2 regions of the Granulicatella sp. genome follow, and region 1 is predicted to be linked to the other one. Evidence: predicted binding sites of a transcription regulator. Region 1 holds the regulator's gene; the other holds the start of a gene.
The links. The regulator HrcA, encoded in region 1, represses chaperone genes, less so after heat shock. The targets are predictions, from matches to a motif close to TTAGCACTCNNNNNNNNNGAGTGCTAA.
Positions count from the first base shown of each region.

Region 2: a site for HrcA is predicted at 13,625-13,651, ahead of ACO5V7_RS07380 (co-chaperone GroES). Genes of this name have one in related genera too.

Region 1 covers NZ_DBHISP010000001.1:110,666-126,454, forward strand. The annotation lists gene dnaK (molecular chaperone DnaK) at 1-1,597, opposite strand, end outside; gene grpE (nucleotide exchange factor GrpE) at 1,647-2,201, opposite strand; gene hrcA (heat-inducible transcriptional repressor HrcA) at 2,219-3,262, opposite strand; gene ACO5V7_RS00530 (hypothetical protein) at 3,460-4,089, opposite strand; gene efp (elongation factor P) at 4,144-4,707, opposite strand; gene purB (adenylosuccinate lyase) at 4,792-6,087, opposite strand; gene ACO5V7_RS00545 (GNAT family N-acetyltransferase) at 6,097-6,528, opposite strand; gene ribF (riboflavin biosynthesis protein RibF) at 6,535-7,485, opposite strand; gene truB (tRNA pseudouridine(55) synthase TruB) at 7,499-8,401, opposite strand; gene ACO5V7_RS00560 (DegV family protein) at 8,540-9,388, shown strand; gene ACO5V7_RS00565 (DUF819 family protein) at 9,435-10,589, opposite strand; gene rbfA (30S ribosome-binding factor RbfA) at 10,701-11,060, opposite strand; gene infB (translation initiation factor IF-2) at 11,292-13,742, opposite strand; gene ACO5V7_RS00580 (L7Ae/L30e/S12e/Gadd45 family ribosomal protein) at 13,755-14,081, opposite strand; gene rnpM (RNase P modulator RnpM) at 14,065-14,370, opposite strand; gene nusA (transcription termination factor NusA) at 14,388-15,488, opposite strand; gene rimP (ribosome maturation factor RimP) at 15,508-15,789, opposite strand, start outside.
Region 2 covers NZ_DBHISP010000014.1:13,570-29,358, forward strand. The annotation lists gene holA (DNA polymerase III subunit delta) at 1-424, shown strand, start outside; gene ACO5V7_RS07325 (hypothetical protein) at 465-743, shown strand; gene rpsT (30S ribosomal protein S20) at 1,546-1,800, opposite strand; gene uvrB (excinuclease ABC subunit UvrB) at 1,982-3,964, shown strand; gene ACO5V7_RS07340 (MmcQ/YjbR family DNA-binding protein) at 3,977-4,621, shown strand; gene ACO5V7_RS07345 (aspartate-semialdehyde dehydrogenase) at 4,659-5,651, shown strand; gene ACO5V7_RS07350 (ABC transporter ATP-binding protein) at 6,312-8,042, shown strand; gene ACO5V7_RS07355 (ABC transporter ATP-binding protein) at 8,039-9,784, shown strand; gene ACO5V7_RS07360 (ABC-F family ATP-binding cassette domain-containing protein) at 9,833-11,782, opposite strand; gene ACO5V7_RS07365 (redox-sensing transcriptional repressor Rex) at 12,040-12,669, shown strand; gene ACO5V7_RS07370 (DUF1310 family protein) at 12,795-13,184, shown strand; gene ACO5V7_RS07375 (hypothetical protein) at 13,259-13,522, opposite strand; gene ACO5V7_RS07380 (co-chaperone GroES) at 13,674-13,943, shown strand; gene groL (chaperonin GroEL) at 13,958-15,577, shown strand.

The sequences.
Region 1 (15,789 bases):
CGTCGCTAGCATCTACTTTACCATCTAATTCTTTCAATGTTTTATCAACAGTGAAGATTAATTGATCAACTTCGTTACGTAAATCTACTTCTTCTTTACGTTTTTTATCTGCTTCAGCATTTGCTTCTGCATCTTTTACCATACGTTCAATTTCTTCATCTGATAAACCTGAAGAAGATTTGATTGTAATTGCTTGTTCTTTACCAGTTCCTAAATCTTTAGCACGGACATTTACAATACCGTTTTTATCGATATCGAATGTTACCTCGATTTGTGGCACACCACGAGGTGCAGCAGGAATATCTGTTAATTGGAAGCGGCCTAAAGTCTTGTTGTCCGCAGCCATTGGACGTTCACCTTGTAATACGTGTACGTCTACTGCTGGTTGGTTATCCGCAGCTGTTGAGAATACTTGTGATTTACTTGTTGGGATTGTAGTGTTACGATCGATTAATTTAGTGAACACGCCACCCATTGTTTCAATACCAAGTGATAAAGGTGTTACGTCTAATAATACGATGTCTTTCACATCGCCAGAGATAACTCCACCCTGAATTGCAGCACCCATCGCTACTACTTCGTCTGGGTTTACTGATTTGTTAGGTTCTTTACCAGTTTCTTTACGTACAGCTTCTACAACTGCTGGAATACGAGTTGATCCACCAACTAATAACACTTGGTCGATATCAGAAGCTGATAAACCTGCGTCAGATAAAGCACGACGAACTGGTTCTTTTGTACGTTCTACTAAATCTTGAGTTAATTGATCAAATTTGGCACGAGTTAATGTCACTTCTAAGTGTAATGGTCCAGCTGCACCAGCAGAAATGAATGGTAAGCTGATTTGAGTTTGAGATACACCTGATAAGTCTTTCTTAGCTTTTTCAGCAGCATCTTTCAAACGTTGCATAGCCATTTTATCACTTGATAAATCAATACCATTATCACGTTGGAATTCTTCTACTAAGAAATCAATAATTTTTTGGTCGAAGTCATCCCCACCAAGATGGTTGTCACCAGCTGTAGATAATACGTCGAATACGCCATCTCCTAATTCAAGGATAGATACGTCGAATGTACCACCACCAAGGTCGAATACTAAGATTTTTTCTTCGTGGTCTACTTTATCTAAACCATATGCAAGAGCCGCTGCAGTTGGTTCGTTAACGATACGTTCAACTTCTAAACCAGCGATACGGCCAGCATCTTTTGTTGCTTGACGTTGTGCGTCGTTGAAGTATGCAGGTACAGTAATAACTGCTTTTTCAACTTTTTCTCCAAGATATTCTTCAGCATACCCTTTTAAGTATTGTAGAATCATTGCTGAAATTTCTTGTGGTGTATATGATTTACCTTCGATTTCTACTTTATATCCAGTTTCACCCATGTGACGTTTGATTGAAGCAATAGTATTTGGGTTAGTTACAGCTTGACGTTTTGCAACTTCACCTACTTGAATTTCTCCATTTTTGAACGCTACAACAGATGGTGTTGTACGATTTCCTTCTGGGTTTGCAATAATTTTTGCTTCGTTACCTTCTAAAACAGCTACTGCTGAGTTTGTTGTTCCTAAGTCAATACCAATAATTTTACTCATATTTAATTCACTCCTATTAATTAAATTTATTATTCTAAGAATCGACTTCTTATTGTGAAACGATGACCATCGCTGGTCGTAATACTCGATCTTTTAATTTATAACCTTTTTGATACACTTGCACCACGCGGTCTGCTTCTTGACCTTCTTCAACAGGAACAGTCTGAACAGCATGATGTAAGGTTGGATCAAACGGTTGGTTTAAAGCGTCGATTTCTTCGATTCCTTCTTCTTTTAGTGCATAAAGGAAACCTTCATACACCATCTCAACACCTTTTTTAAGGTTTTGAGCTTCTTCTGATTCACTTGGAGAAGCAATCGCTCTCTCAAGGTTATCAATCACGTTTAATAAGTTTTGTGCAAGACTTTGGCTGCGATATTTTGCAGCATCTTGTCTTTCTTTAGCGTTTCTTTTTTGAATGTTTGAGATTTCAGCAGAAAGTCGATACACTTGATCGTTTAACCTTTCTACTTCTTGTTGTAATTTCTCTTCATTCGAAAGTTCTGTTGTGGTTTCTTCAGTAACTTCTTCTTGAGGAGTTTCATCTGTCACTACATTTTCTTCATTTAATTCTTCTTTAATATTTTGTTCGTTTGTTTCCAAGATTTCATCTCCTTACTTTATAAGTTACGATAATAATCTTCTATCGTGGTTGCTAACTCTTCCCTGAGTCCTTTTACAATTGATAACACATTCGAATACGGCATATTCTTGGGTCCAAGTAATGCAATCAATCCTGTATCTTGGTTTGGTGTCTTGTAACTTGCTGTTACTAAACTAAAATCCCCAAGTAACGGATGATCCATTTCCGAGCCTAACCTTATTTGAATATCTTGATTCTCATTTATAACAAGTCGATGTAATTTCGTTTGATCATCCATCAATTGATAGATTCCTTTAAGATGATCAACGTTAGCATGATGATCAAAATAATTGAGCAAATACCTTCTACCAGCAACATGCATTCGATCGTTTTCAAATCGATTCATCATCTCTTGAATCACTTTGACAATCTGAATTTGAGAATTCATATAACGATTCATTAGAATTGGTAAATCCGTTTTTAATCGTTTAGCAACGATATCTAACGGAACTCCGATTAACTCATCATTGATGATACGAACTACTTTATCTAAATCACTATCATCAATCGTCCCTGGAATTGTATAGACTTTGTTTTCAACTAAACCATTGCTGATAACAACGATTGCCATCACTTGATTTGGGTTTAATCGAACAAGTCTAAAACCAGATAATGTTGCAGTTTTCACTTCAGGTCCAAAAGAAATTGCGGTGTAATTTGTTAACGTTGATAATATATCTGCCGATAAACGAAATACATCTTGAATCTCTAATGTGGACTGTTGGAAAACCTCTCGAATTTGATTTCGAATGCTTAAAGGAACTGGTTGCTTTTGTCCTGGCAAGATATTGTCAATATAGTAACGGTAACCTTTATTAGAAGGTACTCGTCCTGAAGAGGTATGGTTCTTTTCTAGGTACCCCATCTCTTCTAACTTCATCATTTCATTGCGAATTGTTGCTGAACTAAAAGGTAATTCTGCAACTTCCATCAACTTTTTAGACCCGACTGGTTCCAACGTTTCCGTATATAATTGTATGATTAATTGTAAGATTAGCAATTGTCTATTGGTTAACATCATAGTCACCTCTCTTTAGCACTTGACTAAGACGAGTGCTAACCACATTTATAATTTAACACATTGGTCAAATTAAGTCAACATGAAAATACTAGGACTTTAGACCGATTTTAATGAAATAAAATAAAAAGGTCAAAGTTGTTTAAAAGATGACAACTTTAACCTTTTTACTTTGAATGTAACATTATTAGAAAACACTATTATTTATAAATCGATTGATAAATAGGTATTAATTCATTCAAGGCTGTTTCCAAATCTTTTCTTATTTTAATTTCATCATTGGTAACCTTAATAGGAACTCTAATAATAACTTTACGAAGATTTCCGCATTCCACTTCATTTAGTAAAAACTTTCTATTTTCTTCATTGTAAGGATATTCGAATATATTCTTTTTAGAATCAGAAGCAACATAGACACAACGAAAATCCAAAGCTTCTCTTAGAACTTTATTTTGTTTTGTAAGCGAATCTTCATTCAACTTTCTCTCAATAATACTCAGTTCAACATATACGCCAATTTCTTTATTCTCTTCGTATAGGCGTATTGCAAACGTTGGATCTCCTTTTTCATGCCCTTCTTCGATAAAATATCTCCAAAAAGAAGGTCTAATGATTTGAGCCTGATTCATCCATTGGCTAATCGGTTCTGGTTTAAAATTTTGAAGAAGGTTAGAAAATAATTCTGTTAATTTCTCAAACTCTTTACGGGCTTCTTGTCCACACGATTTTATCTGTTCCATTTCCTTTTTGGAATCAGGAAATCGATTAGGATTTTTGTATTTTAAACTATTATAGTTATAGAATAACTTTATTTTTTTAATGTTAATCATCATCATTTTCCTTTTAAACAAAAAACAGGTGAAGAACTCACCTGTTTAGTCTTATTATTTTGTAGCACGACGTACGTATGTACCTTCTGCAGTGTTAACTTCTAAATACTCTCCTGCTTCAATGAAGTCTGGAACGTTAACTACTAAACCTGTTTCCATTGTAGCTGGTTTACCAGAACCTGTAACTGTAGCGCCTTTAATTGATGGTTGAGTTTCAGTAACTTGCAATACAACTGTTGATGGTAATGAAACCCCGATTACTTCTGAACCGTAGAATTGGATTTTTACTTCCATGTTTTCAAGAATGTATTTCAATTCTTGTTCGATTGTTTCTTCAGGAATTTCGTATTGTTCGTATGTTTCTAAGTCCATGAATACTCCAACGCCATCTTGGCTGTATAAGTATTGAACATCTTTTGTATCGATGTGTGCACGTTCAACTTTTTCATCAGGACGCATTGTTGTATCAACTGTTGAACCGTTACGAACGTCACGGATTTTCATACGCATTACTGTGTTCCCTTTACCTGGTTTGTGGTGGCTGATTTCCAACACTTTAATTAATTTTCCATCAAGAATGAATGTCATTCCAGCTTTTAAATCACTTACGTTAATCATTTTCTGACTCCTTTTGTTAAATTTTACTTTCTATTTATACCACATTTTCGTTGAAAATGCACTATATTCAGTAAAATTTGAATTTTATAAAATACCAACTCGTTTAAAGATTAAATCTACATTTTTAATATGGTAATGATAATCGAATGCATCATCTATCTCTTCTTTTGAAAGTGTCGACATAATTTCTGGTTGGTTTTCTAAAACAGAACGGAAAGCTAACTTTTCATCCCATGCTTTAGCAGTGCATGGCTGCACTAAATCATACGCTTTTTCGCGGCTCATTCCTTTGTCGATAAGTTTCAATAACACACGTTGACTGTAAATAAGTCCGAAAGTCGCATCCATATTGCGTAACATGTTTTCTGGGAACACCGTCAAGTTTTTAATAATATTACCGAAACGACGAAGCATATAGTTGAGTAGAATTGTGCTATCTGGAATAATAATACGTTCAGCTGAAGAATGTGAGATATCACGTTCGTGCCATAAGTTCACGTTCTCATACGCTGTAACAATATGTCCTCTAATGACACGAGCAAGTCCCGCCATATTTTCAGATCCGATTGGATTACGTTTATGTGGCATTGCTGAAGATCCTTTTTGCCCTTTTGCAAAGAACTCTTCTACTTCACGTGTTTCAGATTTTTGTAGTCCACGGATTTCTGTCGCGAATTTTTCAATACTTGTAGCAATTAATGCAATAGTAGAAATGTAATCCGCATGCAAGTCACGAGGCAAGACCTGTGTCGAGATTTCTTGAGGACGAATTCCTAGCTTTCCACACACATAGGCTTCTACTTCTGGAGAAATATTGGCAAAAGTACCAACCGCCCCACTAATTTTACCCGCTTCAACCCCTTTTGCAGCACGTTCGAAACGTTCGATATTGCGTTTCATTTCTGAATACCATAAGGCTAATTTCAAGCCGAAAGTTGTTGGTTCAGCGTGAACTCCATGCGTTCTTCCCATGCAAACTGTATCTTTATACGCTAGTGCTTTTTCTTTAATGATTTCTAAGAAGTCCGCTAAGTCCTTTCGTAAAATGTCGTTGCCTTGTTTTAATTGATACCCGTAAGCTGTATCCACTACGTCGGTACTTGTTAGGCCATAGTGAACCCATTTCTTTTCTTCTCCAAGACTTTCAGAGACACATCTTGTAAAAGCAACGACATCATGTCTTGTCTCTTCTTCGATTTCTAAAATACGTTCAACTGTGAATTTCGCATTTTTTCGAATCTTTTCTACGTCTTCTTTAGGGATTTCTCCTAATTCCGCCCAAGCTTCATCTGCTAAGATTTCAACTTCTAGCCAACAATTATAACGATTTTCATCAGACCAAATTTTTGCCATTTCTGGACGTGTATAACGTGTAATCATGATTTCCTCCTAATACAACTCCATTGTAACGTGTGAAATACCAACAATATCGTATGGTTCTGAAATAACTTCAAACCCGAGTGATTCATATAATTTTACTAAGTGTGCTTGTGCATGAACCTCAATTATAGTATCCATAAACCACTCTTTACAAACTTCTTTTGCGCGCTCTAACAACGCACGACCTTTTCCTTGCCCTTGGTATCGCTTGTCTATTAACACTCTACCAAGACGAACTTTATCCTTTTCAGGGATAATGCGTAAATAAGAAATTACTTCATGAACATCATTCATTTCAAATAAATGCCATGATTTTTTATCCGTATCGTTAATTTCTTGATAATTCAAATCTTGTCCGACAATAAAGATTTCGATTCTGGCTTTGTAAATCGCAACAATCTCTTCCTTCGTTAGTTCATCATAGTTTTTTAAATACCACATCGAGAATCAACCTCTCTTTGTCTTGAAATAATTTCTTGTATCTTGTTCATCTTTCTTTAATTGAGCGATTAACGCATCTATTCCGTCAAATTTCAATTCTGGTCTTAAATATTTTAACCATTTCACCCGAACTGGAAGGTGGTAAATATCTTTATCAAAATCGAGTAAATTCACTTCAATCGTTACCTTATGAACATCATCAAATGTAGGATTGATTCCAATAGAAGCCATACCAGGAATCCATTTCCCTTCCACAAGCATCTCAACAATATACACTCCATTTTTTAAAAGGAATGTATCATTGGAAACTTCAATATTTGCAGTTGGGAATCCTAACATTTTACTACCACGTCCAAAACCGTGAACAACAACTCCATTCATAATGTAGTCGTAACCTAACAACTCGTTAGCTTTTTCAATCTCACCTTGGAGCAGTAAATCACGAACAGCGGTAGAACTAATCTTTCCATTTTCACTCTTTTGTTCAGCAATCGAAATAATCTCAAAACGATTAGAAGCGTAATTTGGTAACAATTCCATATTCGCAATATCTCGTTTCCCGTAAGTATAGTCAAATCCTGCTACGACAACCTTTGCGTTTAAATCGACAATGTATTGATCTACAAACTCTTGTGGTGAAAGAGCTCCAAATTCTTTTGTGAAATCAACCAAATAGAAAATATCGACACCAAGTTCTTTTAATAGTTCTTTCTTGCGTTCTAGAGGAGATACATATTGAATGCTATCAGGATCTACATTTTGGAAAATAACAGATGGATGCTGGTTAAAAGACATCACTGCTACTTTATAACCGCGTTCCTCTGCGATTTTTTTTGCTGTTGTAATCACTTCTTTATGTCCTAGATGAATTCCATCAAAAAATCCTAAAGCGAGGACAATTGGTTCCTGAATAATACACTCTTTAGCATAAGGGTGTGATAACTCAATTGTTTGCATTCTTCTCTCCTTTCTAAAACATTTTTATTGGTTTTAATAAGCCTTTTTTGACTGGATGAGGACCATAAATTGCTATGAGTTGGTTTCCATAATAACAAGCAGTCGGTGAAACAATTTGTGGAAACTCATCTTGAGTTAAAAGGGCACCATTTTTAAAACGAACGAATTCATCCTTTGTTAAAATCATTCGAGGATATTCATCGAATACAATATCTACTGGTTTTAGTGCTTCTTGAACTTTATCGTTTACAACAAGTTCATTTAGCTGCTCTAATGTAATGCAATCATCTGCATGGAAAGGTCCGCTTTTTACACGGGTTAATTGCGACATATGCGCCTCAACACCCAATGATTTTCCTAGATCAACAGAAAGTGTTCGAACGTAAGTCCCTTTACTACAGCTCACTTCAAACTTCCATGATTGTGTCTTCCTATCTACATTATACACTGGCTCTGAAATCCGTTTGAAGTCGAAAATTGTTGCTTTACGAGAAGGTCGTTCCACTTCTTCTCCGGCTCTTGCGTATTCATACAGACGTTTCCCATTTACTTTAACTGCAGAATACATTGGTGGAATTTGAGTAATTTCTCCAATAAACTCCTGCATTCTTTCGTCAATTTCTTGATTTAAAAAAGGTGTTTCAATAGGCGTTGTAGATACAACATTTCCATGTGCATCTTCCGTCTCAGTTGAAAATCCTAATGTGATTTCTCCTTGGTAAACTTTATTGGATTCGTGAAGATTCTCAACAACCTTGGTCGCCTTACCAATACAGATTGGTAACACTCCATCTACTTCAGGATCCAGCGTTCCTGAATGTCCGACTTTTTTTGTTCTTAATAATTTTCTAACTTTATAGACACAGTCGAACGACGTCATGCCTCTTTCTTTCCATAATGGAAGGATTCCATCCATTCGTTTCATCCTTTCAAGGTTTACATTTGCTAACTTATTGTAACATAATTCATCCTTTTCCTCATTGATATTGAATATAGGTTTTATTTGAAAAATATGCTATTATAAGATGTAAACTAATTTGATAGGAGTGACTTTATGTCTAGAGTATATATTGTAACGGACTCGACAGCAGATTTAACTGAAGAGGAAGTAAAACAATTTGAAATCTCTATCGTACCAATGAATATTTCAATCGATGATGAAAACTATATCGATGGTGTAACGATTACAAAAGATGAATTTAAAGAAAAAATGATTGCAAGTAGCGAGCTTCCAAAAACAGCTCAACCATCTATTGGTCGTTTCGTAGAAGTATACGATGAGCTTGGAAAAAACGGTGACTCTATTATCTCGATTCAGATGATGCGTTCGATTAGTGGTACCGTTGATGCCGCTCGCCAAGCAGCTGATATTACTGAGACAAATGTCACAGTAGTGGATTCAGCCTTCACTTCCAGATCTATGGGTATGATTGTTAAAGAGGCCGCCAAAGCCGCTCAAGAAGGAAAAACAGTAGAAGAAATTCTAGAAATTGTTGAAGATGCCAAGAAACGCACTACCCTTTACTTAACAGTCGTTAACTTAGATAACTTAATTAAAGGTGGACGAATTAGTCAATTAATGGGGATGTTTTCAAATTTACTTAATATTAAATTATTCCTTCAAGTTATCCACGGAAAAATTGAAATTATTCAAAAAGGCCGTGGTTTAAAATCTCTTCAAAAAAAATACGATGAAATTTTTAAAGAAATGAAAGCTGTTCCTAATGGTATTCAAGAAATTGGTATTATGCATGCTGGTTTAAGTGAATTTAACGAAGGAAATATCGCTCGTGTACGTGAACTCTTCCCTAATGTTCCTCTCACAATTGTAACAACTTCACCAATTATCATGAGCCACACAGGCGTTGATGCTATGGCGATTACTTACTTAGAAAATAAATAAAAATAAAGCAACTAACTCTGGCTTTCAGAATTAGTTGCTTTTTTTGTTAGTTTAATAGTTGTCCAATAAAGATACCCACATAAGTACCAATAATGTATCCTAGAGTCCCTACAAGCATTGTAGGTGCTACGAATCGATGCCATCCTTTAGAAATAGCCATCGCTGCAGCAGTTGTTGGTCCACCAATATTCGCATTTGAAGCGAGAATGGCTTCTTCTACTGTAAAGCCAAATATTTTTGCTCCAGCAAATGTCACTGCCATATTCACGAAAACCATAATTGCACAGAACACAAGTAATAATGGAGATTTTTCAATGATTGCTCCGATTGAAGCTGGAATTCCAATTACCACAAAGAATAAATAAATTAAGAAAGTTCCAATTTCATTAGCACCACTAATCTTTTTGAAGTGTTTTGCAAAAAATGTTGAACACGCAACCGTTAAAGTCGTTAGGATTAAATATTTATTCGAAAGAAGTTGAATAAGGCTGTTATCTCCTAAGCGCGAAATCATTTCTGATAACGTAAAGCTAATGGTTACGATAATCACAGAGATTGCGTAAACAAATGCAACATCTTGAACAGTAATCACAGTGTCTTTCCCATAAGCTTTTTCTTCTTCCTCTTTAACGTCTTCTTTATACGTAAATTTAAAATGCTTTTTAAAGAATCCAATTGAAGGAATCATCAATAAAATTAAGAAATAGAATACCATTAACAAGTTATCAGCTACTGTAGCTGCAGAAATGAGTTCTTTTGGAATATCGAAAGCTGATGAAACAGCAACAAAGTTTACACCTCCACCAATATAACTTCCGACCATCATCCCTGCTATATGGTTTAATACTGGAATCGATTTTGATAACAATAGATACCCTAAAAATGCACCTAAAACTGTTCCTAGTGAACTAATCAGGAAAATAACCACTAACCGTCCACTTTCCTTCCAAATTTGCTTTAAATCACATTGAAATAATAGCATCGGAATAGCTAGAGGTACTACAACACCCCAAACTTGATCGTAAACAGGTGAATCTACAGGAATAATCCCCAAATTGCTTAAAGTTGCAGCTAATAAAAGTCCTATAATGGCTCCACTAATCTTAGCCGCCCATTTATATCGATTTTCTAAAAAGATACTGATGGTCGCAATTCCAACAATAATAGACCACAATACCCATGTATTATTTGCATCAATCATAAAACACCTCGTCTAACTTTTTCATATAATTGAAAAATACCATATATGGTATTTTTTTATCAAAAGAGCAAAAGAATCTTTATGCTTGAAGTCCTTTTGCCCTTTAAAATTTTATCGTTGTTCATCTTCTTCATGAATTGATTTTAGAAGTTCATCAATATGATTTCCGTAATCTACCGATTCATCGCGTTTAAAGAGTAATTCAGGTGTTTTATACAATGATAGACGTTTGCCTAATTCTCGACGGATTAATCCTTTAGACTTTTCTAAGCCACGTTCTGTCGCTTGACGCTCACTTGCTAATTTATGAAGTGTTGTGTAGTAAATGGTAGCAATTTGCAGATCACCAGTTACTTCAACTTCAGTAATTGTAATTTCTTGTACACGTGGGTCACGCACCTTTTTAGATAAGATATCATTTACTTCACGTAAAATTTCTTGTGACACACGTCCAACTCTAAAGTTTGCCATTTTGTCTCCTTTCCAACGAAAGAGGCACTGCAATCAGTCCCTCTTCGTTCTACTTAAATCATAATATTAATTTAGTATTTGCAGTCGATTCATATCGAATTTTCTCGCACTATTTGTATAACGGCTTGAAAATTCTGAATCGACGTGCGTTTCCCGAAACATCCGCTCAACTATCCTAGTCGATTACGGTGTTCCGGTCCAACGGTTCGATTCATAACGAATTTTCTCGCACTATTTTCTTTTAATCTCGACCATTTCGTATGCTTCGATGATATCGTCTACCTTAATGTCGTTGTAGCCTTCAATCATGATACCGCACTCGAATCCAAGTTTAACTTCTTTAGCATCGTCTTTGAAGCGTTTCAAGCTTGCTAATTCTCCTTCGTAAATAACAATGTTATCACGGATTAAACGAACTGAGCTTGAGCGTTTAACAACACCTTCTAATACGTATGAACCAGCAATTGTTCCAAGTTTAGATACAGTGTATGTTTCACGAACGATTGCTTGACCAGTAATTTTTTCTTCAAATTCTGGATCTAACATACCTTTCATCGCTGTTTCGATTTCATCAATTACATTATAAATGATACGGTGTAAGCGAATATCTACTTGATCAGATTCCGCTTGAATTTTCGCTTGTGGCGTAGGTCTCACGTTAAATCCGATGATAATTGCGTTACTTGCTGTTGCAAGAGTAATATCACTCTCGTTGATTGCCCCTACAGCTGTATGGATAATCTTCACACGAACACCTTCAACTTCAATCTTTTGTAAGCTTGATGCTAACGCTTCAACAGAACCTTGTACGTCTGCCTTGATAATCACATTAACTTCTTTCAATTCTCCTTCTTTCAATGTAGAGAATAAGTTGTCTAATGTAATACGGCTTGAAGCATTACGTTGTTCGATTAACGCTCGTTTTGCACGTTCTTCACCAGCAGCACGAGCAGTTTTTTCGTCTTCGAATACTACGAAGCGGTCCCCAGCTTGAGGTGAAGCATTAAGACCTGTAATTTCAACTGGAGTCGCAGGTAAAGCAGTTTTCACACGGCGTCCTTGGTCATTCACCATTACACGGACACGTCCAAATGTATTACCAACAACGATTGGATCCCCAACTTTAAGAGTTCCTTCTTGAACCAATAATGTTGCGATAGGCCCTTTTGATTTGTCTAAACGTGCTTCAATTACAGTACCTAAAGCTAATCGGTTAGGGTTTGCTTTCAATTCTTGAACTTCAGCCACTAATAGAATCATTTCTAGTAATTCTTCGATGTTTTGGTTGAATTTCGCTGAAATCTCAACGAAAATTGTGTCTCCACCCCATGCTTCAGGCACAAGTCCTAAATCAGAAAGTTCTTGCATCACACGTCCAGGGTTTGCTGCCGGTTTATCGATTTTGTTCACAGCAACAATAATTGGAACATCTGCCGCTTTAGCATGGTTAATCGCTTCGATTGTTTGTGGCATTACACCGTCATCAGCTGCTACTACGATAACAGTAATATCAGTGATATCTGCACCACGCGCACGCATTGTTGTAAATGCCGCGTGACCTGGAGTATCTAAGAATGTAATTGGTTTTCCATCAATTTTGATTTGGTACGCACCAATATGTTGAGTAATTCCCCCTGCTTCTCCCGCTACAACTGAAGAGTTACGTAATTGGTCAAGCAATGTTGTTTTACCGTGGTCAACGTGTCCCATGATAGTTACAACTGGAGGACGTACAGTACTTTCAACGTTTTCAGAAGCTGCTTCTTCAAAATACACATCTAAATCAGAAATATCTTTTTCGATTTTTTCTTCAGCATCCATACCGTAGTCAGCCGCCAATAATTCAATAGCGTCCTTTGATAGACCTTGGTTTAATGTTGCCATTACGCCTAGTAAAAATAATTTTTTGATGATTTCTGCTGGTTCACGTTTGATTTTCTTCGCTAATTCAGCAACAGTCATACCATCTGTGTATACTAATACATCTGGTAATTCATGGAATTTACGTGCAGGAACAGCTGGTTTAGTTTTTTGTTCATCACGACGGTTACCTTTTTTACCTTTTTGGTTGCGGTTTTTCTTGCTGAAACCATCATTGTTAGAATCGCTATAACGTTGTTGGTTTCTTCTTTCGTTATTACGATTGTTTCTTGGTGATTCGAAACGATCGTTGTTATTGTTTTGTTTTTGGTTATTACGAGGACGTTCTGCTTGTCCTTGTTGGTTTGAATGAGCTTCAGTACGTGCTGGTTCTTTCTTAAATGAAGGACGGTTTCCATTCGCATTTTGTTGTTTTTGATTTGGACGTTCTTGATTTCTCTTATCATTTTGGTCATGACGTCTTTGGTTGTGAGAATGGTTTCGTTCTTGATTTTGTTTTTGATGTCCTTGTTTTGGAGCGCGATCTTCTCTCTTCGTCAATTCTTGCTTAGGAACTACTTTTTTAGTTTCAGCTTTTTTCGCTTCTTGTTTTGGAGCAGATTTTACTTCTTGCTTTGGAACCTTTGCAGGTTTAGTAGCAGACTTAGAATTCCAAGCTCCTTTAATTTTTGAGATTTCAGATTCTTCCATTGTAGACATATGACTATTATATGAAATACCTACTTCTTTTGCTTTTTCAATAATTTCTTTACTAGCCACATTCAATTCTTTCGCTAATTCGTATACGCGAGTTTTCGACATAGTCTCACCTTCCTATTCGTTCATATCGTTAAATCCCTTCATCTTCAGTAGACTCTTTGTAAACCCTCGATCATCAATTAAAACGATGGAACGTCTTTTGCCAATCGCTAGAGACAATTCATCCGTTTCAAATTGCTGAACAAAAGGAATTTCATAATATTCACATTTGTTTTTGATTTTTTTAACCGTGTTTGCACTACAATCTTTGGTACAAATCACTAAATTTCCTTTTTGTCTTTGAATACTTTGGATAACTTGCTCCTCACCACTAATCAGTTTACGAGCAGCTGTTGCCATTCCAAGTAGATTCAAAGCTCTTTGTTTAACGAGCTCTTCCATCACTAAATAACTCTTTTCTTGCTTTTTGATGTTCTACATAAGCGAGAAGTTCTTCGTAAAATGCATCTGGAATTTCAATTTCTAATTGTTTTTCAAACAGACGATTTTTCCAAGCTTTCTCAACTAAAGTAGGTTCAAGAGTAATATAAGCGCCACGGCCGTTTACTTTACCAGTTGGATCGATTTGCGCAACACCTTCAGCATTACGAACAATACGAACCAACTCTTTCTTCGGCATCATTTCACCAGAAGCGATACAACGGCGCATCGGAATCTTTTTCTTTTTCATCGTGCACCTCCTGTATTTTATTCTTCTTCAGAAGAATATTCTTCTGTTTCTTCAACGACTGGATTTGCTAAGTTTTCTAAATACTCTTCATAAGCAGTTTCAGATTTAATATCAATACGGTATCCTGTTAATTTTGCTGCTAAGCGTGCATTTTGACCACGTTTTCCGATTGCTAAAGAAAGCTGGTGGTCAGGAACAACGACGATACAACCGTTATTATCCGAATTAAATTCAACTTTCAACACTTGAGCTGGATTTAAAGCATTTTTAATATAGATTGCTGGATCTTCATTCCATTCAACAATATCCATATTTTCACCATTTAATTCTTCAACAATGTTATGAACACGTTGCCCACGTGGCCCTACACATGTGCCGACAGGATCTAAGTTAGCATCGTTAGTACGAACTGCAACTTTAGCACGATCTCCTGCTTCACGTGCAATAGATACAATTTCTACTACACCATCATAAATTTCAGGAACTTCTTGTTCAAATAGACGTTTTAATAAATCTGCGTGCGTACGACTTACAAAAATTTGTGGCCCTTTTGTAGTGTTATCTACTTTAGAAACTAAAACTTTGATTCGTTGATCTGGTAAGTACTCTTCTGTTGGGATTTGGTCTTGTTTGGCCATTCCGGCAACGATACGACCAAGGTTTACATAGACATAACGGAAATCTTGACGATCTACAACACCTGTCATGATTTCATTTTCGTATTGAATGAATTCATTATAGATATTTGTTCGTTCAGCATCACGAAGACGTTGCATAATGACCTGTTTCGCTGTTTGAGCAGCAATACGTCCGAAGTCTTTTGGAGTTACTTCAAAACGAATTTTATCTCCAACTTCATAGGCTTTATGCTTTTCGTGCGCCTCTTCAAGACTAACTTCTAGTGTTGAATCGAATACATATTCAACTACTTCTTTTACAGCATAAACGTGCATATTTCCTTTCTTTTGGTCAAACTCTACTTCTACATTTTGTGCTTGTCCATAGTTTTTCTTGTATGCAGATACTAATGCTGCTTCTAAAGCTGTAATCACAACATCTTTAGAGATTCCTTTTTCTTCTTCGAGAACTGTTAATGCTCTAAGCATTTCTTTACTCATTTGTTTACTCCTTTACTTCTTAGAATTTGATTGCAAGACGAGCTTTCGCAATGTTTTTTCGTTCAATGGTAAATTCTTTTGTTCTAGTTTTGATTTGTACGTTCAATGTAACGGTTTCTTCGTCGACGGAAAGAAGTGTTCCTTCAAGGAATTTCTCACCTTCAATATTTTGATAAAACGATAAATGAACGTATGAACCAATGGCTGCTTTTAATTCTTCCTCGTTTCTTAATGGGCGTTCTGCACCAGGTGAAGAAACTTCTAGGAAGTATGCTTGTGGAATTGGATCTGGATTTTGAGC
Region 2 (15,789 bases), on a different contig from region 1:
TACAAAAATGATTCCACTGGAACTGGTCGAGAGTTTAGTCGCCAAAACATTGGAACAGAATATTTTTGAACTTGGGGAATCTATCTTGAAAAAAGAGGGAGTCAAGGCACTCCAAATCTATCACGATATGTTACTACAAAAAGAAGACCCCTTGAAGATGAACGCGATTCTTTTAGGTCAGTTTCGATTATTGCTTCAAGTGTCCTACTTGAAAAGAGAAGGGTATCAAGAACCAGAAATTCAAAAGACACTGGGCGTACATCCGTACCGTGTTAAGATTGCCCTGCAACAATCCAGAAGATTTGGGTTATCCCTTTTAGAAAAAGCCTTTATGCAATTGGTCGACACAGAATATGCTCTAAAGACGAGTCTAGGGATTAAAGAGATGCAACTGGAATGGTTTATCCTACAGTTTTGTGCTTAGCAAACAATAAAATTCAAATATACAATATGGAGGAATAGATATGACCCCAATGATGATTATTATCGCTGCGGTTGCAGTGTTCGTATTACTAAGTTATGTAAAGGTAAAAACAAACAAGATTTCTAATAGAGAAAGTTCTTATTCGAATACTAATCGTTCATCTAACGAACAAGTAGAGTACATCCCAGAAGAACTAGAAGAACACTTACGTACACTAAAACGCGACGGTCGCCTTATTCAAGCAATCAAAGACTTGCGTGACGAAACAGGAATGGGCTTAGCCGAAGCCAAACAATTTATCGATGACTTATCTGTCTAACAAAATCAGAGTGCCCAAGCAGGAGACTAATCCCCTCCCGCGGGCACTCTTTTTTTCTTCCCGGAGTCTTCACATTGTTCAGGCCCTTTTTTCTAGCAACTTCATATCCCCCGGGCACTTTTTACTTTCCCGGAGCAGTCCTATTGTTCGGACTTCTTTTTTATCTCTGAAATCAAGCATAGGGTAAAATTCTTACGGATTTTACGGGTGAAATCAAAATAGAGGATAAACAAAAAAGAATCAGTTTATTGAAAGAATAGCGGGAACGTGCATTAAATGCGAATTAGCAGGAGTAGGAAGACCTTCCGTACTCCTGCTTTGAGGCTTTAAAGGCGAGAGACCTAGGCTTGAGCCGTTGCCCCGCTATAACTCTTTCAATAATAAAACTGATTCTTTTCAGTTTATCCGGTATAACACTCTACCTTGAAGAAATCCGTAAGGATTTTACCCAGCCAACAAGAAGCACCATTGATCGGGCTTCTTTTTTCATCTCTAATAATATACGCCTCACGGATATCGTATTAGAGTAGAACAAAAACGAAGAACTTCCTGGATTCATCGGAATCATCGTCATGAACTAGAAAGCAATGTGAATTACTGAGGCTTAGTGAATTTCACTTAGCCTCAGTTTGAAGCTTGCTAACCTTGAGACTTCGGCTCAAGGTGGTGCCATGATGATGATACCGATGAAAAATCCAGAGGAGTTCGAAGGGGATGTTCCAATCTCTTCATTCGTTATCCGTGAGGCGTTCCTATTTTTGAGCATAAAAAAAGAGCCCGAGATCAATTCTCAGGCTAATTATTATTTGCTTAATTTTGCAGCAAGACGTGATTTGTCACGAGAAGCTTTGTTTTTGTGGATTAATCCTTTAGAAGCAGCTCCGTCGATTGCTTTGTGAGCAGCACGTAATAATTCTTCAGCATTTTCAGCACCTTCAGCTACTGCAGCTTCGAATTTTTTGATAGCAGTACGCATAGCAGAAGTTTGTGAGTTGTTTGCTAGTGTTGACTTTTTGTTAGTACGAACACGTTTGATTTGTGATGCGATATTTGGCAATGGGTTCACCCCTCTTTCATTTTACATGTATAATCACTGATCAGTTGTTTCCAACACGGACTATTATACAAAAGTCCAGTATGAAATGCAAGCAAGGTATAGGGTTGGCAGGGTGCAAGCTGGCGGTAAATATTGTTTATTGATGGTATAATGGAAAAGAATCGAAAAAAGAGGTGAAGGTATGAATGAATTTAAACTAGTGGCTCCGTATACGCCACAAGGAGATCAACCTCAGGCCATCCAGGAATTAGTGGAGGGGCTTAATAAGGGCGTTAAAGAACAGACGCTTCTTGGTGCGACAGGTACGGGGAAGACGTTTACGATTGCTAATGTGATTAAAGAAGTGAATAAGCCGACATTAGTGTTAGCTCATAATAAAACATTAGCAGGGCAATTATATGGAGAGTTAAAAGAATTCTTTCCGGACAATGCTGTAGAATATTTTGTTTCTTATTATGATTACTACCAACCAGAAGCTTATGTGCCTTCTAGTGATACTTATATTGAAAAAGAATCCAGTGTCAATGATGAAATCGATAAGTTGCGCCACTCTGCTACAAGCGCGCTTTTGGAAAGAAGAGATGTCATTGTAGTTGCTTCCGTATCTTCTATGTACGGGTTGGTAAATCCAGAAGACTACCGCGACCATGTATTGTCTCTTCGTGAAGGAATGGAAATAGAAAGAGATGAATTACTTCGTCGTTTAGTCGAAATGCAGTTTGAGCGAAATGACTATGATTTCAGAAGGGGAACATTCCGAGTGCGAGGCGATGTAGTCGAAATCTTCCTTGCGGGACATGATGCGACGGCGTTTCGAATCGAGTTTTTTGGAGACGAAATCGAAGCGATTAAAGAAGTAGATGTGTTAACAGGAGAAATTAAGGCAACGGTAGAGCATGTTCCAATCTTCCCGGCAACGCACTTTGTCGCGAATGAAGACCAAATCTCTAAGGCGGTTTCGACGATTAAAGAAGAACTCGCCCTCCGCCTAAAAGAATTAAGGGACAATAATGAGTTGCTGGAAGCGCAGCGATTAGAGCAAAGAACCAATTATGATATTGAAATGCTCCTAGAGATGGGATACTGTAATGGGATTGAAAACTACTCTCGCCATATGGATGGAAGAAAGCCGGGACAACCACCGTATACATTGCTTGATTTCTTCCCAGAAGATGCACTATTTGTCGTGGATGAGTCTCATATTACAATGTCTCAAATTCGTGGAATGTATAATGGGGACCGTGCTCGTAAGGAGCAATTAATTAAGTACGGATTTAGATTACCAAGTGCGCTAGATAATCGTCCGTTACGCTTTGAAGAGTTTGAAGCAAAAGTTCCGCAAATTATTTATATTTCTGCGACTCCAGGTCCATATGAATTAGCACATACGCCAAAAGTTACCGAGCAAATCATTCGTCCGACAGGCTTGCTCGATCCGCCTGTGGAAGTTCGTCCAATTAAAGGACAAATTGATGACTTAATTAGCGAAATTAATTTACGTGTTGAACGGAATGAACGTGTCTTTATTACGACGCTTACGAAGAAAATGTCTGAGGACTTAACCGATTACCTAGAAGAAGTAGGCATTAAAGTGAAGTATCTTCACAGTGATATTAAGACATTGGAACGTACTGAAATCATCCGAAACTTGCGATTAGGAGAATTCGACGTATTGGTCGGAATCAACTTGCTTCGTGAAGGCTTAGACGTACCAGAAGTTTCTCTGGTGGCGATTCTAGATGCTGATAAAGAAGGCTTCCTGCGTAGCGAGCGTGCTCTAGTGCAAACGATTGGACGTGCTGCACGAAATGCAAATGGCCGAGTGATTATGTATGCCGATAAGATTACAGACTCTATGCAAAGAGCGATTGATGAAACAAACCGTCGTCGCAGTGTCCAAGAGGCTTATAATAAGGAACACGGCATTGTTCCGAAGACCATCGTGAAGAATATTCGTGATTTAATCGCGATTACTCATGAAGTGGAAAAAGAAGATGCTCCAAGCACTGCAAGAGACTTCAAAAAAATGTCGCAAGAACAAAGACGAGAAGCTATCGAGTTGCTGGAATTGGATATGCGTGCAGCTGCGAAAGCATTGGATTTCGAAAAAGCGGCTGATCTGCGCGATGTGATTTTAGAGTTAAGAGCCGAGTATAAATTATAAGAGGGTTATTCGATGAAATGGAATTTAAAAGAAGACCTGACAGAACATGAAGGAGAAACAATTCTAAGCCATATAGAAGGTTTCTCCTTCTATATTGTCAGTGCTACAAAGGAAAAAGGATTAGAAATCATTGTTTTAGATGAGTTTAATGAGAGATATACTTTGTTTGATGTAGAAACAACAGGAAGCAGCATCGCTCAAGCCCTTCGAGAAGAAGCCGGTGAAATAGCGACCAAGTGGATTCATCCTCTTCAGGGAGAACTGAGCGCCGCGAAGGAAAAATGGACGAATTGGATTCATAGCAATATTGTTTCTTTTAGTTCGCAACCGTTCAAAAGGTCGTCAGCTACATTGTTTAGAGTGGAAGAGCAAGGAAAGTGCTATGCCTTGATGACAGAAATCCCATTCAATAAATTAGGGGTTTCAAGTGAAGAGCGAGTGTTAATCTTGAATGTGAAAATTGATCCGAACACGAAGGAAAAGCTATTAACGAATGAAGGTTTCTTTGAGGTGTATCATATGAATAAAAAGCATTGGATTTCAATTGCGCTGAATGTATGCACAGATGAAGCACTCATCAAAGAGTGTATTTATTACAGCTACAAATGTGTTTCGAAGAAAGACAATTCTTTACTTTCTAAAAGAGGTTCGTTATAATTTTCAACATAGCGTTTTAGCAAAAGGAGATTTTTTTATGGTAAATATTGCAATTGTAGGAGCGACAGGAGTCGTTGGAACAAAAATGATTGAACGTTTAGAAGAAAGCAACTTACAAGTAGACCACTTATATCTACTTGCATCAGCACGTTCAGCAGGAAAAGTACTACAGTTTAGAGGAAAAGATTATGTAGTCGAAGAATTAACGGAAGACTCCTTCAAGCGTGATATTGACTACGCCATCTTCTCAGCAGGAGGCGGTACTTCATTGAAATTTGCACCCATCGCAGAACGTGACGGCGTGATTGTCATCGATAACTCAAGCGCATGGAGAATGGATCCAGAGATTGATTTAGTCGTACCAGAATGTAACGCACCAACATTAGAACGTAAGATAATCGCAAATCCAAACTGCTCAACCATCCAATCGGTTGTACCATTACGTCCATTGCATGATGCATTTGGATTAAAACGTGTGGTTTATACCACTTACCAAGCCGTTTCAGGTTCTGGACAAGCAGGGATTAATGATTTAAGAAACGGGGAAAAAGGGGAAGCTCCAACAAACTACCCACACCCAATTTACAATAATGTATTGCCGCATATCGATGTGTTTTTAGAAAATGGCTATACAAAAGAAGAAATGAAAATGATTCAAGAAACGCGCAAGATTCTTGGTTTATCAGATGATGTAGCTGTGACAGCCACTTGTGTGCGTGTACCTGTATATAACTCACACTCTGTAGAAATCAATGTGACTTTCGAAAAAGATACAACACCGGAAGAAATTCGTGCATTATTAGCAAAAGCACCAGGCGTAATCGTATTAGATAAACCTGAGGAAAATGTGTATCCAACACCATTACAAGCAACTGGACATGACGAAGTGTATGTGGGACGTATTCGCCGTGACATTTCTCAACCAAACAGCTTCCACATCTGGTGTGTGGGCGACAATATCCGTAAAGGTGCTGCGAGCAATGCTATCCAAATTGCGGAGTACATTGAAGCGCACGGATTACGTAAATAGGGAGTAAGACAAAAGCTAAACAAGGACTCACAGTGTGAGTCCTTTTTCTTATAGTGGTCTCAAATCCTTCGCACCGTGAAGGATTTCCGCAAGGCTGATTAGAATTAAGCAAATCACGAGTGATGAAGCTTAATTCAATCAGCTACTGCGTCATATTTTATAAGTTTTTTTGGTACAGAGTTAATTCCTTCTCTCCCTCTAAGCACAGTGGTTGAATGATATGAGCTGCACTGTAAACAGCTTGCTCATACCTATTCAACTTTGTGGGGGAAAGAAAACGAAACATCCTAGATACAATAATGTATCTAGGGTGTTTCTGTCTTTCTCCCTCGCATTTAATGCCATTCCACGTTATGGCTATGTTAGAATCCGTAAGATTTTTCGTAATCAACTTTCAAATAAGCAAGAGTTGCACAGTCTTCTAATAATTTTTTACTCCGCTATATCCCACTGTGGGTATAAAAAAGGGCTCGTTGAGGATGGAAAAACTTGATGTATCATAAATGCTCCATCTTTAGGGAGTAAAAAAGTGAATGACACATTTTTGTTACGTAACATAATTGTTACATCCTTTATAATCAAAAGCAGGAAGCAATTTTTTCCGCTTTTGAAGAGGATAAAATGTGATACAATGAAAGTACTATTGATGTAAAAGGAAGTATGATTGTGAATCGATTAAAGCCTTATTTAAAGCCATATTTGAAAGAAACAATATTGGCACCGTTATTAAAATTATTCGAAGCAATTTTGGAGTTATTAGTACCGCTTATTATGGCAGTCATCATTGACAAAGGAATTGAAAACCAAGATACCTCTTTAATCCTTGGTCAAGGGGCCATTTTAATCGTCCTTGGGATTTTAGGGGTCGTCGTGTCCATTACTGCCCAATATTATGCAGCAAAAGCAGCAACGGGATTTACAGCGGATCTAAGACAGGCGCTCTTTTCAAAAATTCAATATTTTAGTTTCTCGCAACTGGATGCGTTAGGGAATGACACTTTACTGACACGTTTGACGAGCGATGTGAATCTCGTGCAAAACGGATTAAACATCGCGCTTCGTCTGTTGCTGCGTTCACCTTTTATCGTCGGTGGAGCGATTGTGATGGCCTTTGTTGTGAATGTGGAAATGGCATGGACGTTTGCCATCACAGTTCCAATCTTAGCAGTCGTCGTATTCGGAATTATTTACTGGACAATTCCAATGTATCGCCGGGTTCAAGGGCAAATAGATCGTATTATGCGTCTCGTGCACGAGAATTTACTAGGTGTTCGTGTGATTCGGGCATTTAACCGTGAAGAAAAAGAAATTCAGTCGTTTAGAGAAGATACCGAAGCGTTGAATCAGGCGCAACAAAAGGTGAGTGCCCTATCAGGAGCTATGAATCCTATTACGTTTGTGATTGTGAATGTAGCGCTTATCGTCATTTTATATAGTGGGGCGATAAAAGTGGATACAGGAACGTTGTCAAAAGGGGACGTAATCGCCTTAACAAACTATATGTCACAAATTCTAGTAGAGCTTGTAAAATTAGCCAATCTTATCGTGTTAATGACGAAATCTGTTGCGAGTGCGGAGCGTATTGACAATATTCTATCGATGGAACCGGATATGGTGGAAGGAACCCAAGACGTCCATCCAGATAGCGACATAGCAGTGGTGTTTAAAGACGTGACGCTTACGTATCAAGGGGACCAAAATGCAGCGCTCAACCATATCTCCTTTACCGCATTAAAAGGACAAAACATCGGCGTGATCGGGGGGACTGGTAGTGGGAAATCATCTCTTGTGAATATGATTCCTCGTTTCTATGATGCGACAGAAGGCAGTGTAGAGGTCTTCGGAGAAAACGTTCGTGACTACCGTTTTTCTTCGATTCGTGGAGCGGTTGGAATGGTCTTGCAAAAGGTGCAACTCTTCCGTGGAACGATTGCCGACAATGTCCGTTTTGGGAATGCATCTGCTTCAAGTGAAGTCGTAGAACATGCACTAGGAATTGCTCAAGCCAGAGAGTTTGTACAAACGAAAGAAGGCGGACTGGATTATGGCATCGAACAAAATGGACGCAACTTATCCGGGGGACAAAAGCAACGGATGACGATTGCGCGTGCCATTGCTAAACAAGCGCCGATTTTAATCCTAGATGACAGTGCTTCAGCATTAGACTTTGAGACCGATGCGAAATTGCGTGAGGCTATCAAGAATCAAGTGCCACGGCCAACAACCTTTATCGTGTCACAACGGGCGGCTTCTGTGCAGTACGCAGACTTAATTCTCGTTTTAGATGAAGGGAACCTGGTCGGAAAGGGAACGCATGAAGAGCTATTAGCGAACAACGAAATTTATCAAGAAATTTACTATTCACAATTTCCAAAGGAGGATGAAGCATGAGACAGAAAACTCAATGGGAAACCGTCCGTAAAGTTCTCCGCTACATCCGTCGCTACCGTATTTATTTTGTAGCGTCCATTCTTTTGGCGAGTGTGAATGTATTTGGAACCTTAATGATTCCAAAATTAGTCGGGGAAGCCGTAGACCAAATGCTAGGAACTGGCCAAGTCTTCTATGAAGGACTATTTGCCATCCTATGGCAGATTGCACTTTTTACGGCAATGGCAGCCATCGCGCAGTGGTTTATGAACCTTAGCAATAACAAGATGACATACTCGGTTGTGCGAGACCTTCGTAGAGACGCGCTTGAAAAAATCGAGACCTTGCCACTCAGTTATTTAGATATTCATCCTGTCGGAGAAATCGAGAGCCGTATCATCGCGGACGCGGATCAATTCGCGGATGGATTATTGATGGGATTCACGCAGTTATTTACGGGTGTGATGACGATTCTAGGAACGTTAGTCTTTATGCTCAGTGTGAATGTGACATTGACGCTTGTAGTAGTGGTGATAACGCCAGTGTCATTTGTCATGGCCAGCTTTGTCGCGAAAAAATCCTATCATTTCTTTAAACAACAATCGGAAATTCGTGGCGATCAAACCGCCTATATGAATGAGATGATTGAGGGGACACGAGTGGTGACGGCCTTCCAGCAACAAGAAAAAGTCATCGAAGACTTCTCGGTGATTAATAAGGAGTTGACGGATGTTTCTCTAAAGGCCATTTTCTATTCCGCGATTACTAATCCAGGTACAAGGTTCGTGAACAATATGGTGTACACAGTAGTAGGAGTCTTTGGAGCCTTCTTTGTCATTCAAAGAGGAGTAACGGTGGGACAACTTACTTCCTTTTTAAGTTATTCTAACCAATATACGAAACCATTCAATGAAATTTCAGGAGTTATTACCGAACTTCAAAATGCGATTGCTTGTGCCAACCGCGTATTTGAACTGTTGGAACAACCGTCTGAACATCCAGAGCGCAAAAATGCTGAGTCTCCTGAAACCTTTGACGGAGCGGTGGAATTTAGCCATGTGGACTTCTCTTATGTGAAAGGGCAACCGCTGATTGAAGACTTTTCGCTGGATGTCAAACCAGGGCAACGCGTGGCAATTGTCGGTCCAACCGGAAGTGGGAAGACGACGTTGATTAACTTATTGATGCGTTTCTATGAAATTAATAGTGGAAAATTAGCCATCGATGGTCATTCGATTGAAGATATCACGCGCCATTCATTGCGTAATGGATTCGGAATGGTGCTTCAAGAAACGTGGCTTCAAACGGGAACTGTCCGTGAAAACATCACGATGGGAAATCCAACGATTAGCGAAGAAGAGATGATTGGCATCGCCAAACTCTGCCATATTCATGGATTCGTCAGCCGTCTGCCACAAGGATATGATACGGTGATTTCAGATGACGGTGGGGATTTCTCACAAGGGCAAAAACAATTGCTCTGCATCGCGCGTGTCATGATGGGACAACCGAATATGCTAATTTTAGATGAAGCAACCTCTTCCATCGATACACGTACCGAGTTGAAGATTCAAGAAGCCTTTCAACATCTGATGGAAGGACGCACGAGCTTTATCGTGGCGCACCGCTTATCGACGATTCGTACAGCAGATGTGATTCTCGTCTTAAAAGACGGACATGTCATTGAAAAAGGAAATCATGCCAGCTTGATGGAGCAACGTGGGTTTTACTATAATCTCTATCAAAGTCAGTGGCAACATTAAAAATAAAAATAGCGTAGGCTCGTTGAGGAGCTTACGCTATTTTGTTAGTTAATTTTGAAATTCTTCTAGAGCTAGTGAAGCTTCTTCCCATTCGGCGAGAAGCGTTTCTTGACGTTCAAGAAGGGCAGCTTCTTCAGTTGAGAGAGCAGCGGATTTATCTGGGTCAGAATAGTTTTCCTCCAGTGTCATGGCCTCGTGGACTTTTTCTAACGCCTCTTCGATATCGTGCATCTCGGTTTCGAGTTGCTCGATACGTCGAGTCAGCGTACGAATTTGACGTTGCTCTTCTTTTGAGGCATGATAGCTGGCTTTGGCCTCTGTCATCGGCTGAGCTGTTGTTGTTTCAACACTCTTGGCTTCTTGAAGTGCGGCGAGTTCTTCTTTTTCTTGTTTTTTCTCAAGGTAGTAGTCGTAGTCGCCAAGGTAGAGTGTGCTTCCTGTTTCTTCGATTTCAAGAATGGCCGTTGCAATCTTATTGATAAAGAAACGGTCATGGGATACAAAACAAATCGTACCATCGTAGTCGATGAGAGCATCCTCCAATACTTCTTTACTATCGATATCCAAGTGGTTCGTTGGTTCGTCGAGCAGTAGGAAATTATCATGTTCCAGTGACAATTTGCAAAGGGCTAGTCGGGCTTTTTCACCCCCGCTTAGTTGTGCAGTTGTTTTTTCAACGTCACTTCCGGAGAATAGGAAGCTTCCGAGAATCGAACGCACATCTTTTTCGGGCATAGTTGAATGACGAGACCAAAGTTCCTCTAGAACCGTTTGATTCGAGGAAAGGCCAGCCAAGTTTTGGTCATAGTAACCAACTTGGACGCCAGCTCCTAAGTCAATCGATCCTTTGATTAAAGGAAGTTCACCTGTAATCGACTTCAAGAGAGTTGATTTCCCAATTCCATTTGGCCCCACAATAGCAATGGCTTCACGCTTGCGAAGTTGGAAGGAAATCGGACCGCTCAAGGCTTCGTGGTCGTAACCGATATAAGCATCGTTTACTTGTAATACTTGGTTTCCGGATTCGCGTTCCACGGTAAATTCAAATCGAGCAGAGCGCTGATCGCCTTTTGGTTTCTCCAATCGTTCCATTTTCTCTAATTTTTTACGACGGGATTGCGCGCGTTTTGTGGTTGAGGCGCGCACCAAGTTTTTTGCGATGAATTCTTCTAAGTCGTGAATTTCTTGTTGTTGCTTTTCGTAGGCTTTTTGCTTGAGTAAATAGCGTTGTTCGCGTTCTTCTAAGTAGTGTGAGTAGTTTCCCTTGTAATATTCACAGGCTTTATGGCTGATTTCGTAAACCTCATTACATACACGGTCTAAGAAATATTGGTCGTGGGATACGATCACAAGAGCGCAATTGGAAGAGCGTAAATAATCCTCTAACCATGTTAAGGTTTCAATATCCAGGTGGTTCGTCGGTTCGTCTAAAATCAGTAAATCGTGTTTCTCTAATAAAATCCGAGCTAAAGCTAACCGAGTACGTTGCCCTCCAGAGAGCGATTGAATCGGTTGGTCGTAGTCTTCTGGATAGAAACGGAATCCATGAAGGACAGTACGGATTTCAGATTCGTATCCATACGCGTTCTTTTGGTTCAGTTCTTCTTGTAGTTGGTCATAGCGTTTTAAGGCGAGTTCGTATGCCGTAGGGTCTCCTAGAAGGTCAGGGTCACCGAGTTGCTCAGCTGCTTTTTGCGCTTGTTTCTTCAAAGTTTCTACGTCTTCGAAGAGATGAATCATCTCTTCCCAGACGGTTTTCGTTGAATCGATGGCCGCATATTGGTCTAAGTAACCGATGGATAGGTCTTTTTTCTTTGAGACACTTCCCATTGAAGGTTCTTCGATACCCGCCAACATTTTTAAGAGCGTTGATTTTCCAGTACCATTACGCCCAACGATGGCAATCCGCGAATTTTCTTGAATATGAATCGTAATATTTTCAAATAGGACTTCATCTGCAAAAGTTCGAGCGAGTCCTTGTCCTTGTAGTAGTATCATGATAGGTCCTTTCAGTGAGTATTCATCTCATTTTATCATAAAAAAGAGGTGGACAATATTGAAATGCGTTCGAGTTTGCGTTCACATTCACAATTAAGAGGTTGTGAATAAAAAAGTACAAGCCTTGCTGTATATAAGCAAATTATATAGGAGTAAGTGAGGAGCAAACAAAGTATTTGTGAAAATTCATATCGTTGTGATAGAATACGCATGGATGTAAAAGAAAAGGAGTCTTAGATATGAAAGAGTATAAAGAAATGAAAGAAATCGAAGTGCCACGTGCAACCGCAAAACGTTTGGCCATTTATCATCGTTATTTACGTTTCTTGCATGATGCAGGAAAACGTCGTATTTCGTCAACAGAGTTAAGTGAAGCTGTAAAAGTAGATAGCGCAACGATTCGTCGTGATTTTTCTTATTTTGGAGCTTTAGGAAAACGTGGATATGGATATGATGTAGAATACTTATTGGAATTCTTCAGTCATACATTAAACCAAGATCGCTTAACAAATGTAGCTTTAGTCGGCGTTGGTAAATTAGGACAAGCGTTACTAAACTACAATTTCCACCAAAGCAACAATGTTCGCATCAGTGCAGCATTCGATGTGAACCCTGATATCGTCGGAACGATTCAAACAGGAGTTCCAGTCTATAGCATGGATGAAATGATTGAGCAATTAAAAGTTCAACAAATTCAAGTAGCGATTCTAACCGTTCCTCAAGATGTAGCGCAAGATACAGCCGATCGTATTGTAGAAGCAAATGTTCGAGGCATTTTAAACTTCACACCAATTCGATTAAACGCTCCAGAAAACGTTCGAGTTCAAAACGTTGACTTAACAAACGAGCTTCAAACTCTAATCTATTTCCTCGACAATCAAAAATAATTTTTGAAAGGCATCCGTAAAGGGTGCCTTTTTTGTATAAAATAAGAGTATTCAGAAATGCAAAAATTCATGATATACTATACAAAACAAGTAGAACCTTTAAATGCATTAGGGGGCTGAAGAAAATGATGAAGAAATTCAGTAGTGGAATGCTAGGGGTCGTTGCAGTAATAGCGTTAATCATCGGCGGATTTGTAACGTTGAATCTAGTGAAGAAGCATGAAATGGTCACTTTAGTTCAAAGTACGCAGGTGAGAGAATCTATTGAAAATCAATTAAAAGACTTAGATAAAAAAGCGTTGGAAGAAGGCGGAGTTATTCAGTCCTATGAAATTGATGTTGAGTCTATTCAGCATAACCCTATGGGAGGAATTCACTTTAAAATATACTTAAACTCCAATAAGAAATTAAGCGTGAGTTTTAGTCTGACTAAAAGCTTGGATACAGGTCAGTTCAAACATTCTTCAACGGGATATTCAAAGGAAGTCTCAGACTTGATAAAAAATAGGCCATAAGAAATAAGAGCTTTTTATCTAAAATAAGATTTAAAAAACATAAAAAGCACTAATCGATTGCATTGATGCAGTGATTAGTGCTTTTCTTCTGGATCTTTATCGTCTAGAGAATCATCATCCGTTTGGAAATTATCCATGATATTAGCAAGTTTCTTTAATTCATTGTAAGTTCGAAGCATATTGATACTTGTTACGATGTTTGTTGTTGCAAATAGACAGCAGAATAATGTGATAAAGTCAAATCCGTTTCCAGGATAATGAGAAGTTGCTAGAAAGATAAAGAAGATGGCTAGTGCAATTTCAAAATAGAGCTTTCTAAAGAAAATTTTTCTAGGCATAGCGTTCATCCTTTCTTGTTAAAATCTTACATAATTCTGGAAAAATAAGCAAGTATTTATTCTTGATTTTTCCTGACCAAATGAGTATTATAAAACTATGAGTTAGCACTCATTGTTTTCGAGTGCTAAAAAAGAGTAAGGAGGATTTTATATGTTAAAGCCTTTAAAAGATAGAGTTGTTATTCAAATGGTGGAGCAAGAAGAGAAAACGGCTGGTGGATTATTTCTACCAACTACTGCTCAAGAAAAATTACAATTTGCAAAAGTAATCGCAACAAGCGAATTCACTGCTTCTGAAGACCGTCAAGTGTCGGTTGGCGATAAAGTCGTGTTCGAAAAATATTCAGGAACAGAAGTAAAATTAGATGGTCAAGAATATATCATCGTGAAAGAAAAAGATATTATCGCAATTGTTGAATAAAGGGGGATACAATTATGGTGAAAGATATTAAATTTGCAGAAGACGCAAGAAGTGCCATGCTTCGTGGTGTGGACGTTTTAGCAAACACAGTAAAAGTAACATTAGGACCAAAAGGACGTAATGTCGTATTAGAAAAAGCATTCGGATCTCCACTCATTACAAATGATGGGGTCACAATCGCCAAAGAAATCGAATTAGAAGATCACTTCGAAAACATGGGTGCAAAACTCGTAGCTGAAGTGGCTTCAAAAACAAATGATATTGCCGGTGACGGTACAACAACAGCGACTGTTTTAACACAAGCCATCGTTCGTGAAGGATTGAAAAACGTAACGGCTGGCGCAAACCCAGTTGGCATCCGTCGAGGGATTGAACTTGCGACAAAAGCAGCGGTTGAAGAATTACACCGCATTTCTCGTCCTGTTGAATCAAAAGAAGCCATCGCACAAGTGGCGGCTATTTCTTCAGGTTCAGCTGAAGTCGGTGAATTAATCGCTGAAGCTATGGAAAAAGTGGGGAACGACGGCGTTATCACAATCGAAGAATCGAAAGGGATTGAAACAGAATTAGATGTTGTAGAAGGAATGCAATTTGACCGTGGTTACTTATCACAATACATGGTAACTGATAACGACAAGATGATTGCGACTTTAGATAATCCATTTATCTTAATCACAGATAAGAAAGTCTCAAACATCCAAGAAGTTATTCCATTATTAGAACAAATCGTTCAACAAGGACGTGCGTTATTAATTATCGCGGATGACGTGGATGGTGAAGCTTTACCAACATTAGTATTAAACAAATTACGTGGAACATTTAACGTGGTAGCTGTAAAAGCTCCAGGTTTCGGTGACCGTCGTAAAGCGATGTTAGAAGATATCGCTGTGTTAACAGGTGCCCAAGTCATTACAGAAGACCTTGGCTTAGAATTAAAAGATGCAACATTAGCGCAATTAGGGACAGCAGGTAAAGTGGTGGTTTCTAAAGACAGTACTACAATCGTGGAAGGTGCAGGTTCTAAAGAGTTAATCGCGAACCGTGTTGCTTTAATTCGCGCACAAGCACAAGATACAACAAGTGATTTCGACCGTGAAAAATTACATGAACGTCTTGCTAAATTATCAGGTGGGGTTGCCGTGATTAAAGTCGGAGCCGCTACTGAAACAGAATTAAAAGAGAAAAAACTTCGCATCGAAGATGCGCTAAATGCTACTCGCGCAGCGGTTGAAGAAGGTATCGTTTCAGGTGGAGGAACAGCTCTTGTGAACGTTCAAAAAGTAGTTGACGCTCTTGAATTAGAAGGTGACCTAGCTACAGGTGCGAAAATCGTATCTCGTTCATTAGAAGAACCATTACGTCAAATCGCAGAAAATGCGGGCCTTGAAGGTTCGGTCATTGTTGCTCGTTTGAAATCTGAAGAAAAAGGAATTGGATACAATGCCGCTACAGATCAATGGGTAAACATGATTGAAGCAGGGATTGTGGACCCAACGAAAGTAACACGTTCTGCTTTACAAAATGCTGCATCTGTTTCAGCATTATTATTAACAACAGAAGCTGTGGTAGCTGACAAACCAGCTCCAGTAGCACCACCAATGCCAGGAATGGATCCAGGTATGGGCATGATGTAATCAAAGGAAGAGAGGAAGAGGGGTGAAAGTTTTTCACCCCTCTTTTTCTTTTGTAATAAAACACCGCAAGGTGCTTACTAAAAAATAGAACTTCGTTCAAAACTACGAACCCCCGAGGATTTCTCTATAGTATATGCAACGAGGCACCGGCTTGAACCAAAGTCTCAAGCTCCTTCAAGATTCAAATGGACTCTAAAAAATAGATTTTTAAG